4 regions of the Pseudarthrobacter sp. efr-133-R2A-89 genome follow, and region 2 is predicted to be linked to each of the others. Evidence: riboswitches for the same ligand, from Rfam matches in the RefSeq annotation. Region 2 holds a riboswitch; each other region holds the start of a gene.
The links. Region 2 has a riboswitch for S-adenosylmethionine ahead of metX (homoserine O-acetyltransferase MetX). Riboswitches for the same ligand answer to the same signal wherever they lie in the genome.
Positions count from the first base shown of each region.

Region 1: another riboswitch for S-adenosylmethionine. It lies ahead of QRM95_RS09420 (aminotransferase class V-fold PLP-dependent enzyme); the one in region 2 lies ahead of metX (homoserine O-acetyltransferase MetX).
Region 3: another riboswitch for S-adenosylmethionine. It lies ahead of QRM95_RS12805 (DUF1737 domain-containing protein); the one in region 2 lies ahead of metX (homoserine O-acetyltransferase MetX).
Region 4: another riboswitch for S-adenosylmethionine. It lies ahead of QRM95_RS08180 (cobalamin-independent methionine synthase II family protein); the one in region 2 lies ahead of metX (homoserine O-acetyltransferase MetX).

Region 1 covers NZ_JARVSE010000005.1:44,753-47,899, forward strand. Annotated here, with positions in the region: gene QRM95_RS09415 (class I SAM-dependent methyltransferase) at 1-649, opposite strand, end outside; gene QRM95_RS09420 (aminotransferase class V-fold PLP-dependent enzyme) at 749-2,167, opposite strand; SAM riboswitch class IV at 2,205-2,318, opposite strand; gene hisN (histidinol-phosphatase) at 2,460-3,147, opposite strand, start outside.
Region 2 covers NZ_JARVSE010000008.1:18,081-21,227, reverse strand. Annotated here, with positions in the region: gene QRM95_RS14090 (bifunctional o-acetylhomoserine/o-acetylserine sulfhydrylase) at 1-943, shown strand, start outside; SAM riboswitch class IV at 1,043-1,158, shown strand; gene metX (homoserine O-acetyltransferase MetX) at 1,171-2,286, shown strand; gene QRM95_RS14080 (zinc-dependent alcohol dehydrogenase family protein) at 2,411-3,147, shown strand, end outside.
Region 3 covers NZ_JARVSE010000006.1:249,328-252,474, reverse strand. Annotated here, with positions in the region: gene QRM95_RS12815 (O-succinylhomoserine sulfhydrylase) at 1-495, opposite strand, end outside; gene QRM95_RS12810 (rhodanese-like domain-containing protein) at 496-906, opposite strand; gene QRM95_RS12805 (DUF1737 domain-containing protein) at 903-1,166, opposite strand; SAM riboswitch class IV at 1,180-1,294, opposite strand; gene opgC (OpgC domain-containing protein) at 1,470-3,147, shown strand, end outside.
Region 4 covers NZ_JARVSE010000004.1:105,178-108,324, forward strand. Annotated here, with positions in the region: gene QRM95_RS08175 (uracil-DNA glycosylase family protein) at 1-8, opposite strand, end outside; gene QRM95_RS08180 (cobalamin-independent methionine synthase II family protein) at 220-1,428, opposite strand; SAM riboswitch class I at 1,442-1,546, opposite strand; gene QRM95_RS08185 (SipW-dependent-type signal peptide-containing protein) at 1,723-2,529, shown strand; gene QRM95_RS08190 (signal peptidase I) at 2,578-3,144, shown strand.

The DNA of each region.
Region 1 (3,147 bases), on a different contig from region 2:
TGGCCCTGGTTGCCTCGCCGGCGCGCAGGTAATAGCTCCTGGACTTGGTGAGTTCCATCAGGTCGGTGGTGGTTACGCTGTCCTGCCAGTGGATGACGTGCCCTTCGAGCCCGGTGAATTCGGGCCCCACCACAGGCTTGTGGCCCGGGCGGTACACATCGCCGGCATGCATGATCCTGGAAAGCCTGTGCACCCAGGGTACCGAGGTATCCAGCTGGTTCCAGATGAGTCCGAGCGTTCCGTGCGGGCGCAGGACACGGGCAAGTTCGGTGCTCGCCGGCAGCGCGTCGCACCAGTGCCAGGCCTGCGCCACGGTGACGACGTCGAAGGAGGCTTCGGCCAGCCCGGTCGCCTCCGCGGTTCCCGCCAAGGCCGTGGCAGCAGGGCAGTGCGCCGCGAGTTGGGCGAGCATGTCCGTGGAAGGATCGACGGCGGTTACCTCCAGGCCAAGCTCCAGCAGCAGGGCCGTGAACTTTCCGGTACCGGCCCCGACGTCGAGTGCGTCACGGGCCTGCGCCGGCACCAGCCACCGGGCTGATTCGACGGGGTACCCCGGCCTGACGCGCTGGTAATGCCGTCCGCCGTCCCGGAAACTGCCGCCAAGTTCCCGCCGGCGCACGTGATCAAGCTTGGGGCCACCCCGAACCACGCGTGGACTCCTTCAATTCCGACTGTTGATGCCCCTCGAATTTACCGCACGGCCATGGAAATGTGCCGGCGGACCAGGAGCGGGAGCGGGAAGCGCCCCCTAGTCGTCGATACAGGGGGCCGCGCCGGCCGTGCCCGGGGTGTTGGGTGCCCAGTGCGGGTAGGTGCGGGAATCGTTGGCCGGCACCCAGCGGCCTGCGTCAACCACGTAGTCCCAGCCCAACCCGCTGCTGCGCAGTGTGCGGATGCCGGCAAGGAGGCGTTCGGCATCCTCCAGCCGGGATCCGACGCCGAAGCTCGCCCGGAGTGATCCGTTGGGCAGGCCCAGGCGCTTCAGCAGCGGGTGGGCGCAGAAGCGTCCGTCACGCAGGCCCACGCCGTGCTCCGCCGAGAGGTAGGCGGCCACCAGCCCGGCGTCGTAGCCTGCAACCGAGAAGTTGACCACGCCGATGGTGTCCGTTTCCGGATTGGTGTCCTTGAAGATCTGGTGGACGGTGACGCCGTCGATGCCCTGGAGGCCCTCCACCAGGAAGGAACGGATGGCGGATTCGTGGGCGTGCCACCGGGCCTGGTCCAGTTCGGCGATCACCTGGGTGGCGCGGGCCAGGGTGGCTGCGCCGAGCACGTTGGGTGAGCCGCCCTCGTGGCGGGCCGGTCCGGTGGCCCAGCTGACGCCGTCGAGCCTTGCTTCCTTGACGGCACCGCCCCCGGCCAGGTGGGGAACGCCGGCGTCCAGCCAGTCCGCACGTCCCACCAGGACGCCTGCGCCGAACGGAGCGTAGAGCTTGTGTCCGGAGAAGGCGAGATAGTCGACGTCGTCAGCGCTGATGTCCACCCGGCGGTGCGGCGCAAGCTGGGCGGCGTCCACCACGATCCGTGCGCCGTACTGGTGCGCCAGTGTAGCCAAGGCCCGGATGGGGAGGATCTCGCCGGTGACGTTGGAGGCGCCGGTGACGGCCAGCAGGCTGACCCCGCCCTGCTCCAGTTCAGCGCGGACTGCCTCCAGTGTGCCGCTGATGGTGTCCGCGGCGACGATGCTGCGGTGCGGGACACCCTGCCAGGGCAGGAGGTTGGCGTGGTGTTCGATGTCCAGGTAGAGCACGTCCCCGGCGGGGCGGCCGCCCGCCAGCGGCAGGCAGCCGGCCAGCAGGTTCAGGGAGTCGGTGGTGTTACGGGTGAAGATGACCGAATCATCGGGGCGGCCTCCGACGAAGTCCCGGACAATGTTGCGCGCGTTTTCGTACACGGAGGTGCTGATCTGGGATGCGTACCCGGCGCCCCGGTGGACACTGGCGTAATACGGGAGGATCTCGTTCAGGTACGCGGACACCACTGACAGTGCCGGGGCAGAAGCGCCGTAGTCGAGGTTTGCGTAGCGGACGTGGCCGCCGGAGATCAGCGGCGCCTGGATCTCGGCGCCGGTGACTGCAGCGAGGGGCCGGCCGGCAATGGCCTGGCGCGGATCCGGCGCGGCGGTGTTGGCGGTGGCGGACTGGGGGGAGACGGTGGCAGTTGTCACAGAGACCTCACTTGGATACAGGACTCCGGCATAGTGGAATCCGCGCTTGCCGTATCCGCTCCGGACCGGCCTGGTCGTCACCCGGGGCACCCCACCGCGAATGGAGGGTTGCCGGCCAGCAAACCGGGGTTTTGCGCTGGCACTCGTGACCTGGATAAAAGCGTAGAACATGGAATGGGCAGGACTGAAGCCGCGGCAATTGTTAAGGCTTTTGTTACGTCCTGCCGAAGAAACGGCCGCGGACGCCCCCCAAAGGAGGCGTCCGGCGTCGTATTCTTCGATTTTTCTGCGGTCAGGGAGCCTGTTGCAGCAGGTCGTCGAGGTCCGGGTTCAGCCGGTGGAGCACCTCTGAATGCAAGATCGAGTTCGTTGCCAGGGCATTGCCGCCGAACGGTCCGTCTTCGCCTTCGAGGGACGTGAAGCGGCCGCCTGCCTCCACCACGATCGGCACGAGGGCAGCCATGTCGTACAAGTTCAGCTCGGGTTCGCAGGCGATGTCCACCGAGCCCTCGGCCACCATGCAGTAGGACCAGAAGTCCCCGTACGCCCGGGTCCGCCACACGTCCTCCGTCAGGCCCAGGAAGTCGTCAAGGTTTCCGCGTTCCTTCCAGCCGCCCAGGCTGGAGTAGGAGAGGGAGGCGTCGGCCAGGTTGGAGACGTTGGAGACCCGGAGCCGCGTAGCGGCGGCCAGGGACCTGCCCATGTACGCCCCCATGCCTTTGGCAGCCCACCAGCGCTTGCCCAATGCCGGTGCGCTGACGACGCCGACCACCGGCTCGCCCTCGTCCACGAGGGCGATCAGCGTGGCCCAGACCGGGACGCCGCGGACGAAGTTCTTGGTCCCGTCGATGGGATCGATGATCCAGCGCCGTGAGCCGTGGCCGGTGCTGCCGAATTCCTCACCCAGGACGGCATCGCGGGGCCGGGAGCGGGAGAGCTGGCCACGGATGGCCTCCTCGGCCGCCTTGTCGGCGTCGGTG
Region 2 (3,147 bases):
CGTCACCTTCGTGGAAGATCCGGACAACCTGGACCAGTGGCGCGATGCGGTGCAGCCTAACACCAAACTGTTCTTTGGCGAGGTGGTCTCCAACCCGCGCCAGGACGTCCTGGACATCGAAGGCATCTCCCAGGTGGCCCACGACGCCGGCGTTCCCCTGATCGTGGACAACACCCTGTCCACGCCCTACCTGATCCGGCCGCTGGAGTGGGGTGCGGACATCGTGATCCACTCCGCCACCAAATACCTGGGCGGCCATGGCTCGGCCATTGCCGGCGTCATCGTCGACTCTGGCAAGTTCGATTTCGGCAAGGACCCCGGCCGGTTCCCCGGTTTCAACACCCCGGATCCCACCTACAACGGGCTGGTCTACGCCCGGGATCTTGGCGAGGGCGGCGCACTGGGCGCCAACCTTTCCTACATCCTCAAAGCCCGTGTCCAGTTGTTGCGGGACCTCGGCTCGGCGGTTTCGCCCTTCAACGCCTTCCTGATTTCGCAGGGCCTGGAAACGCTGAGCCTGCGGGTGGAACGGCACGTTTCCAACGCCACGGAGGTGGCGCGCTGGCTGGAGGGAAGGGACGACGTCGAATCGGTCGCCTACGCGGGGCTGCCGTCCAGCCCCTGGTACGAACGGGGCCGCAAGTACGGCCCCAAGGGGACCGGCGCGGTCGTCGCCTTCAACCTGGCCGGGGGCGCGGAGGCGGGCAAGCGCTTCGTCGACGCCCTGGAACTGCACTCCCACGTGGCCAACATCGGTGACGTCCGCTCGCTTGTCATCCACCCGGCGTCGACCACGCACAGCCAGCTCTCGCCCGAGCAGCAGGTGGTGGCCGGGGTCAATCCGGGGCTGGTCCGCTTGTCGGTGGGCCTGGAGCACATCGACGACATCCTGGCCGACCTGGAGGCCGGTTTCCGCGCGGCCAAGGGCGGCGCCGACGCCTGACCGCAGGCACGCTGGAGCGCTGCCGGCCGGCAGCGCCGGGAAGTCACAACCAGTCACACTCTTGGCCTGGACCGGGGGGTGTTTCGTACACTCGAACCAGGTCATGAGTGCCAGTGACAGCCCCGGCTTGCTGGCCGGCAACCCTCCTTCCGCGGTGGGGTGCCCCGGGTGAAGACCTGGCCTGCCGGTCAAATGACGGCAGGCAAGCGCGTAGAAGAGGTCTTGCCATGACGGTTACCGTCGCCCGTACCACCATTCCCGAACACGGAGTTGTCCGCTACGCCTCCATTGGAGGACTCGAGCTCGAGGGCGGCGGCTACCTGCCGGATGTCACCCTGGCGTACGAAACCTGGGGCACGCTGAACGCGGACGGCAGCAACGCCATCCTGATCGAGCACGCCCTGACGGGCAGCACCCACGTGACCCGGGGCGACACCGACGAAGAGGGCTGGTGGGAACAGCTGGCCGGTCCCGGGGCGCCCGTCGATACGGACAGGTTCTTCGTGGTGTCCGTCAACATTGTGGGCGGCTGCTACGGGTCCACGGGCCCGTCGTCGGCCGCGCCCAACGGAGCACCCTGGGGCTCCCGCTTCCCCTTGGTCACCCTGCGGGACAGCACGGTGGCTGAGGCCCGGCTGGCGGACCAGCTGGGCATCGGGAGCTGGTACGCCGTCCTTGGCGGCTCCATGGGTGGTGCCCGCGCCCTGGAATGGGCGGTGACCTACCCCGACCGGGTGCAGCGCTGCGCCGTCATCTCGGTCGGCGCTGCCAGCACGGCTGAACAGATCGCCTTCGCCCAGGCCCAGACACTGGCCATCCGCCAGGATCCGAACTTCAACGGCGGCGACTACTACGGCGGCCCGTGCCCGGAAGACGGACTGGCACTTGCACGGCGGATTGCCCACATCACGTACCGGTCCGCCGCGGAACTGGAAGGACGCTTCGGCCGGGAACCCCAGGCCCCCGAGTCGCCGCTGCACGGCGGACTGCTGGCAAACCGCGGACGCTACCAGGTGGAAAGCTACCTGGACCACCAGGGCAGGAAGCTCGTCCGCCGGTTCGACGCCAACAGCTACATCGCCCTCACCGAGGCATTGATGAGCCACGACATCTGCCGTGGCCGCGGGCCGCTGGCCAAAACCTTGGCATCCGCCACCGCCCGGTTCTTCGTTGCCGCCGTGGACTCGGACCGGCTCTACTTCCCGTCCCAGTCCCGCGAATTGGCCCAGGCCCTGCCCGGTGATGTTGACGTGCACATGATCACGGCACCGATAGGCCATGACGGCTTCCTGACCGAGATCGGACAGCTGGGGGACCAGCTCCGGACGTCGTTCCTGGTCTAACCGCGCCCGCCGTCTCCCGGCAGCGGGCCGCTGACCCACGGCGGCGCTTCCGGTGCACGCTGCCGTGGACGCCGCGGCGCCGCAGTGCAGCAGGCCCGGAGCAGAAGTACGGCATGATCGTGTCATGAAAGCCGCCGTCCTGTATTCGACCGTTCCCGCCGCCGGACAGGCATCGGGAAACCCCACCTACGCTGACGCGAAGCCATTGGTCGTTCAGGACCTGGACCAGCCAAAGCCGCGCGCCGGTGAGCTTGGGGTTGCCATCACCTATTCGAGCCTGTGCCATTCGGACCTGTCCGTGGTGGACGGCTCCAGGGTCCGGCCGCTTCCGATGGCATTGGGCCACGAAGCGGTGGGGCGGGTGGTGTCCGTGGGCGACGGCGTGGCCGATGTGTCCGTGGGAGACCACGTGGTCCTCGTTTTCGTGCCCAGTTGCGGCCACTGCCGTGCCTGCCGGGCCGGGAGGCCCGCGCTTTGCCACCGCGCAGCGGAGGTCAACGGCGCCGGTGACCTGCTGCACGGGCCGGCCTTGCTGCGCACGCCGGCGGGGGAGCGCATCAACCACCATTTGGGCGTCTCGGCGTTCGCGGATTACGCCGTGGTGGCGCGGGAATCGGCAGTGGTGATTGACGACGACGTCCCTGACACCGTCGCGGCGATGTTCGGTTGCGCCGTGCTCACCGGAATGGGGGCCGTGCTCAACACGGCGTCCGTCCGTCCGGGTCAGTCCGTGGCAGTCTTCGGCCTCGGCGCAGTAGGTTTGTCGGCCGTCATGGCGGCCCGCCTCGCCGGGGCCGCCGCAGTGATTGCCATCGATCCCAATCCGGGCAAGCACCCCTTGGCCCTGGACGCCGGTGCCAC
Region 3 (3,147 bases), on a different contig from region 2:
CTGCATCGGGTTGGACGGGGATTCGAAGAAGACGGCGGTGGTGGGCTTGGACAGGGCCTCGCGCCACTGGTCCAGGTCCGGGCCGTCGACGAAGACCGTTTCCACGCCCCACCGCGGCAGGATCTCGTTCAGGATCACGAAGCACGACCCGAAGAGTGACCGGGCGGCCACCACACGGTCACCGGCCGCGAGCAGCGCGCCCAAAGCGGTGAACACCGCGGACATGCCCGACGCCGTCGCGAAGCAGGCCTCGGTGCCTTCCAGCAGCCTGAGCCGTTCCTGGAAGGTGGCCACGGACGGGTTGCCGTAGCGCGAGTACACGAAGCGCTCGTCCTCGCCGGTGAAGGCGCGTTCGGCTGCGGCCGCGGATTCGTAGACGAACCCGGAATTCAGGAAGATGGCCTCGGAGGTTTCCTGGAAGTTGGTGCGGTCCAGCCCGCCGCGGACGGCCTGGGTGTCGGGGTTCCAGCCGGGGGCGTCTTGATTGAAGGTCACTTAGTTCTTTCCGAGGTTGGTGGGCAGGCCGCGGTTCTTCCAGCCGTTGACGGTCCGTTCGCCGTAGCGGTCAGGTTCCCCCTCGAAGCCCTCCAGGACGTTGTAGGAAGTGAAGCCGGCCTGGGTGGCCGCCACGGCCGCGGCGATGGATCGCTGGCCCGAGCGGCACAGGAACACCAGCTCCGCGCCGGGGTCCTCGGGCGCCTGCTCCTTGAGGTCCTTCACGAAATCGGGGTTGGGGATGCCGCCGGGGAAGGTCCACTGGATGAAGAGGGGATCGTTGTCCGTTGCCTTCGTATCCGGAATGCCGATGTGGGCCCATTCGCCCTCGGTGCGGACGTCCACCAGGATGGCGCCCTGCTCCAGCTTGGCCCAGGCTTCCTGCGGCGTCAGGTCTCCCGCGTAGCTCATGCGTGGCCCTCGCCGTCGAACTCGCCTTCCAGGTCGTCAACGGCCGTGGCCACCGCGGCGTCTGCCGACGCGATGGCGGCCGGGAGGACAACGGCCTGGGCCACGATGACGCTGCTGCCGTTGAAAGTCGCCGCCGGGCTGCCGTGCAGGACATAACCGTCCGCAAGCGCAGCCGAGATCCGCTCGCAGAAGGAGCGGTCGTCCGGGCCTGTAATCAGGCGGTAGGACAATTTTTCGTCAGGGGCGGGTGCGTCAGACACGACGGATCTCCTTCTTTCACGCTTGCAGCTCGAATCGGTCGATATGCCAAGTATTCACCTGAGGCACCCCGCCGCGAGAGGAGGGTTGCCGACCGGCCAGTCAGGGCTTAACACCGGTACTCATTACTCCCCAAAAACGTAACACCTGCGCCGCCAAGCCGCACGGCCGCCGTCGTCATGTTCCGTAATTGAGAGCCCGCGACCACCGCGTCACGGAAACCCGGCGGGGCCGCGGGACCGATAAAGTTTCTACCGGGGCGCCGCCCTGCCGTCACAGTGGGAGTACCGGGGGGTCTTGCCAGCATGCGAGCAGCAATATCGCACCACCAGGCTGGCCGTCGTCGTGCCCGTCACCGTTCCCTCGGGGCTTTCCTGGCCGCCGCCGTCGTCGTGCTTCTGGCGCTGCTGGCGCCCGCCGGTGCCGCGCAGGCGGCCTCCGCGGTACCGGACCAGGGCAAGCCCTGGCTGGGTGCCGTCCTTGAATGGGGTGAGGATACCGCCGCTGGATTCTCCGACCGGCTGGGGGCGAGCCCGGCAGTGTTTGGCCACGACATCGCTCTTCCGTTCCGCGACTCGGACCGGAACAACATTGAGGGCTTCCTGCAGCAGGCCGCGGCCAAGGGCGCCCACGCCATGCTCACCGTGAAGCCCACCGTGCCGCTGGACCAGATCGGCGTCTCCGAAGCGGAAGCCTTCGCCGGCAAGGTCCGCGACCTGACCTTCGGGTTCAAGGGCCGGCTGTTGGTCCGGTTTGCCCCGGACATGAACTCGAGCTGGGTGCCCTGGGGGCAGCAGCCGGGCGCCTACCGGGAAGCCTTCAAGGCGGTCGCGGCAGCGGTCAGGAAGGACGACGGCGGCCGGGCCGCCATGGTCTGGGCGCCGTACCTGGGCAAGGACTACCCCTTTGACCGGAGCCGGAATGCCCCGCAGCCGGGAAGTGACGGCTTCGCCCTCCTCGACACCAATGGCGACGGCGCCTGGAACGGCTCCGATGCCGCCTACGCCCCCTACTATCCGGGGGACGACGCCGTGGACTGGGTGGGCCTGACTGCCTACCATGACGACACCGCCGGCGGGGCTGCCGTCAACACCGTGCCGCGTGCCGGTGAACTCCAGGAGATGCTGACCGGCTCGGGCGGCGAGGACTTCTACAATGCCTATGCGGAGGCCCGCAAGAAGCCGTTCCTGCTCCAGACATCGGCGTTCTACAGCCCTGCTGCCGGCGGACCGCCGGAGGCGGATATCAAGACGGCCTGGTGGGACCAGGTGGTGGGTACCGCCACCTCGCCGGCTTTCGCCAGGACAGCAGCGGTGGTGTGGGACGAGCGCACCAGCACCAGGGATACCGGCGTGGCCAGCATCGACTGGCTGCTCACCGGAAATCCCGCAATCGCCAAAGCCGCGCTGGACCGGCTGAAGTCCTCCGCCGTGGTCACCGGGCCGGTCACCGACGTGGCCGCGGACGGATCGTATGTCCGGGCCAACACGCTGTCCGGGGCAGCGGTCTGGACCGTTGCCGTGGCGATGGCCATCCTCCTGGCGGCGCTGTGGCAGATTCCACGCCGGGTCAACGCCGCCACCGCGTGGAGCTACCAGGACCCGGGAAACAGGGACTCGCGCGTGGATTTGCTGCGCGGGATGGCCATTGTCTTCGTGGTGGTCAACCACCTGGGCCTGGTCTCGCTGTTCCAGCTGCTCACCCAGGAGGCCGTGGGCTTCGTTTCCGGTGCCGAACTCTTCGTGCTGTTCTCCGGCCTGGTGGTGGGCATGGTCTACGGGCCGAAGGCAAGGGCAGACTTCGGCAAGGTTGTGGACCTCACATCCCGCCGGGCGGGGAAGCTCTATGTGACCGCGCTGTCGGTGATGATCGGCGTCTTCCTCATTGCGCAGCTTCCGTTCTTCCACACCGAGGCCCTGACCACGTTCGTGGACCAGGGGACCGGCGGGGCCGGGCATAACGGTGCCGGCAGGACGTACGACC
Region 4 (3,147 bases), on a different contig from region 2:
GCGGTCATGAAGGGCTGGTTCTCCTGCGGGGATTGATGTTGCGTCCACCGCCGAAAATGGGCGCACGGTGGCGCAGCTCATCAACGGTGGTTAGTTGGGGTGGGCCGATTCCGGGTCGGCCTTTGCCAGTTTACCAAGCCCGGAGAAACGAAACGCCGGTCCAGCGCACCTCATTCATGGCGCAGTGGACCGGCGGTCATTCCCGGAAGGGGCGGATAACTACCAGAGGCGCTTGGTGGCGCGGCGGGCGCCCTCGCCAAGAGCCTCCAGCTTGGCGAAGGCGATCTGCGGATGCACCCGGCCGCCCAGGCCGCAGTCGGTGGACGCGATGACGTTCTCGCGTCCCACCAGCTTGGCGAAGCGGACAATCCGGTCCGCGACCAGGTCCGGGTGTTCCACCACATTGGTGGCGTGGGATACGACGCCGGGGATGATGACTTTGCCCTCAGGAAGGGCGGTGTCCTCCCAGACACGCCATTCGTGCTCGTGGCGGACGTTGGCCGCCTCGAAGGAGTAGGCGCCGGCGTTGACCTGCAGCACTGAGGCGATAATGTCGGCGAAGGGGATGTCCGTAGTGTGCGGACCATGCCAGGAGCCCCAGCAAACGTGCAGCCGGATCTGTTCCTGCGGAAGGTCCCGCAAGGCCCAGTTGGTGGCCTCGACGCGCAGCTGGATGAACTTCAGGTAGTCCTCCAGGGACGGCTCCGGGTTGATCTGGTCCCAGCTCTCGGCCAGGGACGGATCGTCGAGCTGGACCGTCAGGCCGGCGTCGATGATGGCTTTGTATTCCTCGCGCATCGCGTCGGCGCAGGCGTAGACGAGTTCCTCATCGCTCTTGTAGTACTCATTGGCGACGCGGGCGCAGGAACCGGGGGAGAGGGACGCCACGAATCCTTCGCTGAGGCCTGCCGCGGCGAGCCCGGTCTTCAGGTTCCTGATGTCCGAGGCCACCAGGTCATGGCCGGTATATGTCAGGGGCCCGGCGATCTTGGGCTGGGACACGCTCTTCCTGTGCGCCAGGATCCCGGAGGAGGGATCGTTGTACGCCTGGTTGAACGCCTGCCGGTCCCGCCGGTCGGGGAAGGATGTCAGGACAACGTTCCCGGGGGAGGAGCGCCGGACTTCGGCTTCTGCCCACCTGTCCACGGTGGTCGGCTCCAGGCCGCCGAGCCGGGCAAAGGAGTAGTTCCACCAGGCCCCGTAGTCAACGGAGTTTGACATCGTATGCCCGTACTCGCCGTCGTTGGGGATGTCGATGCCCAGGTCCTTCTGGCGCTGGACCACGTCCACAACGGAGTCTTCCAGGAGCTCAAGGAACGCCGGGGTGATCCCGTCGGATTCCTTTGCCGTGTTGGCTGCGATGAGTTCATCGGTGCGGGGCAGGGACCCGGCGTGGGTGGCGCGAATATGGTCGGTGTTGAGGGGCATGCTGGAATCTTCCTTTCCATCGGTCCTGGCAGTAGCACCTTCGGCCGGCAGCTTTCCTGCCGGACCGTGGTTGCTGCGGCGTCATTGAGCCAGGTCTCTCAGCCGCTCCGGATGGTCCACTCTTACCTAAATCCATGATCAGTCCCGGGGCAAATCCAGCACGGGTATGTCGTAGCAGCGGACCGCCGGCTGCGGAGAATTGGTGCGGATAACGTTTCCGCTAACTCTTAGTACAGCGACTTGACTTGACTTCCAGATCAGTGATGGGTTTGGAACATCGGTCTTTTGGGGGAAATGCCGATCGCTCCCCCATACCCGTATCCCGGTCCTTACGGGCCGGGATCTACATCTAAATTGGGGGAAATCTTGGCTGCATCAACCAGCGCTGAGCCGCGCTCTAATAAAGCAAATAAAGTCCGCGCACTTCTGGCCGGCGGCCTTGTGCTGGGCATCGGGGCCGCTTTCACACTGGCGGCATGGACAGACAACGAATGGGTATTTGGCAATTCCGGTGGGGATAATGGGCCGGGCACGCTGACCTACCACATGGAACAAAACACTTTCGGCAACACCAATGGCTCGGGTGTATCCCTCTGGAGCGACAAACCGAACATGCCCACGGTGCCTGATGCGACTGTCGACGGCGCCCTGACGTTCGGTGCCATTTCGGCGGCCCTGAAGCCCGGGGATACTGCTTACGCTCCCATGCAGCTCCGGGCAGCCGCAGGTTCCGAAGCGCTGACTGCAACCCTGGCTGAGGCAGTCAAGCTCGGCGGGAACACAGTGGACACCGACACCAACTCCCTGGCCCTCTACAACGCACTGACCTATCGTGCGGTCCAGGGCGTCTCCCCGGCGAAGTGCATCGTAGGAGACCTGACCACGGGCACTGACATTGTTGGAACCGCAGCGGCCAGTGTCCCGCTGACCACGGTTTCCAGCTCGTCTATTACCCTGGCAAAGGGTGCGGACTCAGCCACAGCCGGCTTTCCGGTGGACCTTTGCTTCGCGATCACGCTTCCTTCCACGGTGACTGATGTGACGTTGCAGGGAAAGCAGACGGTTCCGCTGTGGAGGTTCACCAGCACCGTCAGCTCGTAATACAGCCCTGTGAGAGAGCCCTTGACCCGAATGAGAAGCTCGTCCCCCTTGCCCCCTTTGGCCCCGGCCTGGGGAGGGGCGGGCTTCTGGGCCGTCTTGTCCCGCATCCTCAAGCTTTCCCGTGAGATTGCTCTGACGTTGGTGGCTGTGCTCGGGCTGCTGTGCATCGTGGCGCTGGTGCTGGGTTTCGCCTGCAAAGCCTCGTTCGTGGTGTTCCGGACCGGGTCCATGGAGCCTCTCTACCCGGTGGGAGCTTTGTCCCTCACGGTGCAGGTACCTGCGGCGGAACTGGTCCCGGGCGACGTCGTGTCCGTCAAACGTTCCGGATCCGGCGTCCTCGTCACCCACCGCGTGGTGGCCGTGGAGCCCGCCGGATCCGCTGCGTCACTTCGGCTCAAGGGCGACGCGAACGGCTCAGAGGATCCGCTTCCCTACCAGGTGGACACCGCCCAAAAGGTCCTGGCAACGGTCCCTGCGGTGGGCACTTGGGTGATGGCCATGAGGGGCCCAGGTTTCATCGCCGCCACCTCGATGGCGGTGGCTGGGCTTGTGGTGTGGGCGTATTGGCCCAAAAGGGTTGCCCGGCACAAAGGCGTGGTGTCAACAGGGAGGTGAAAA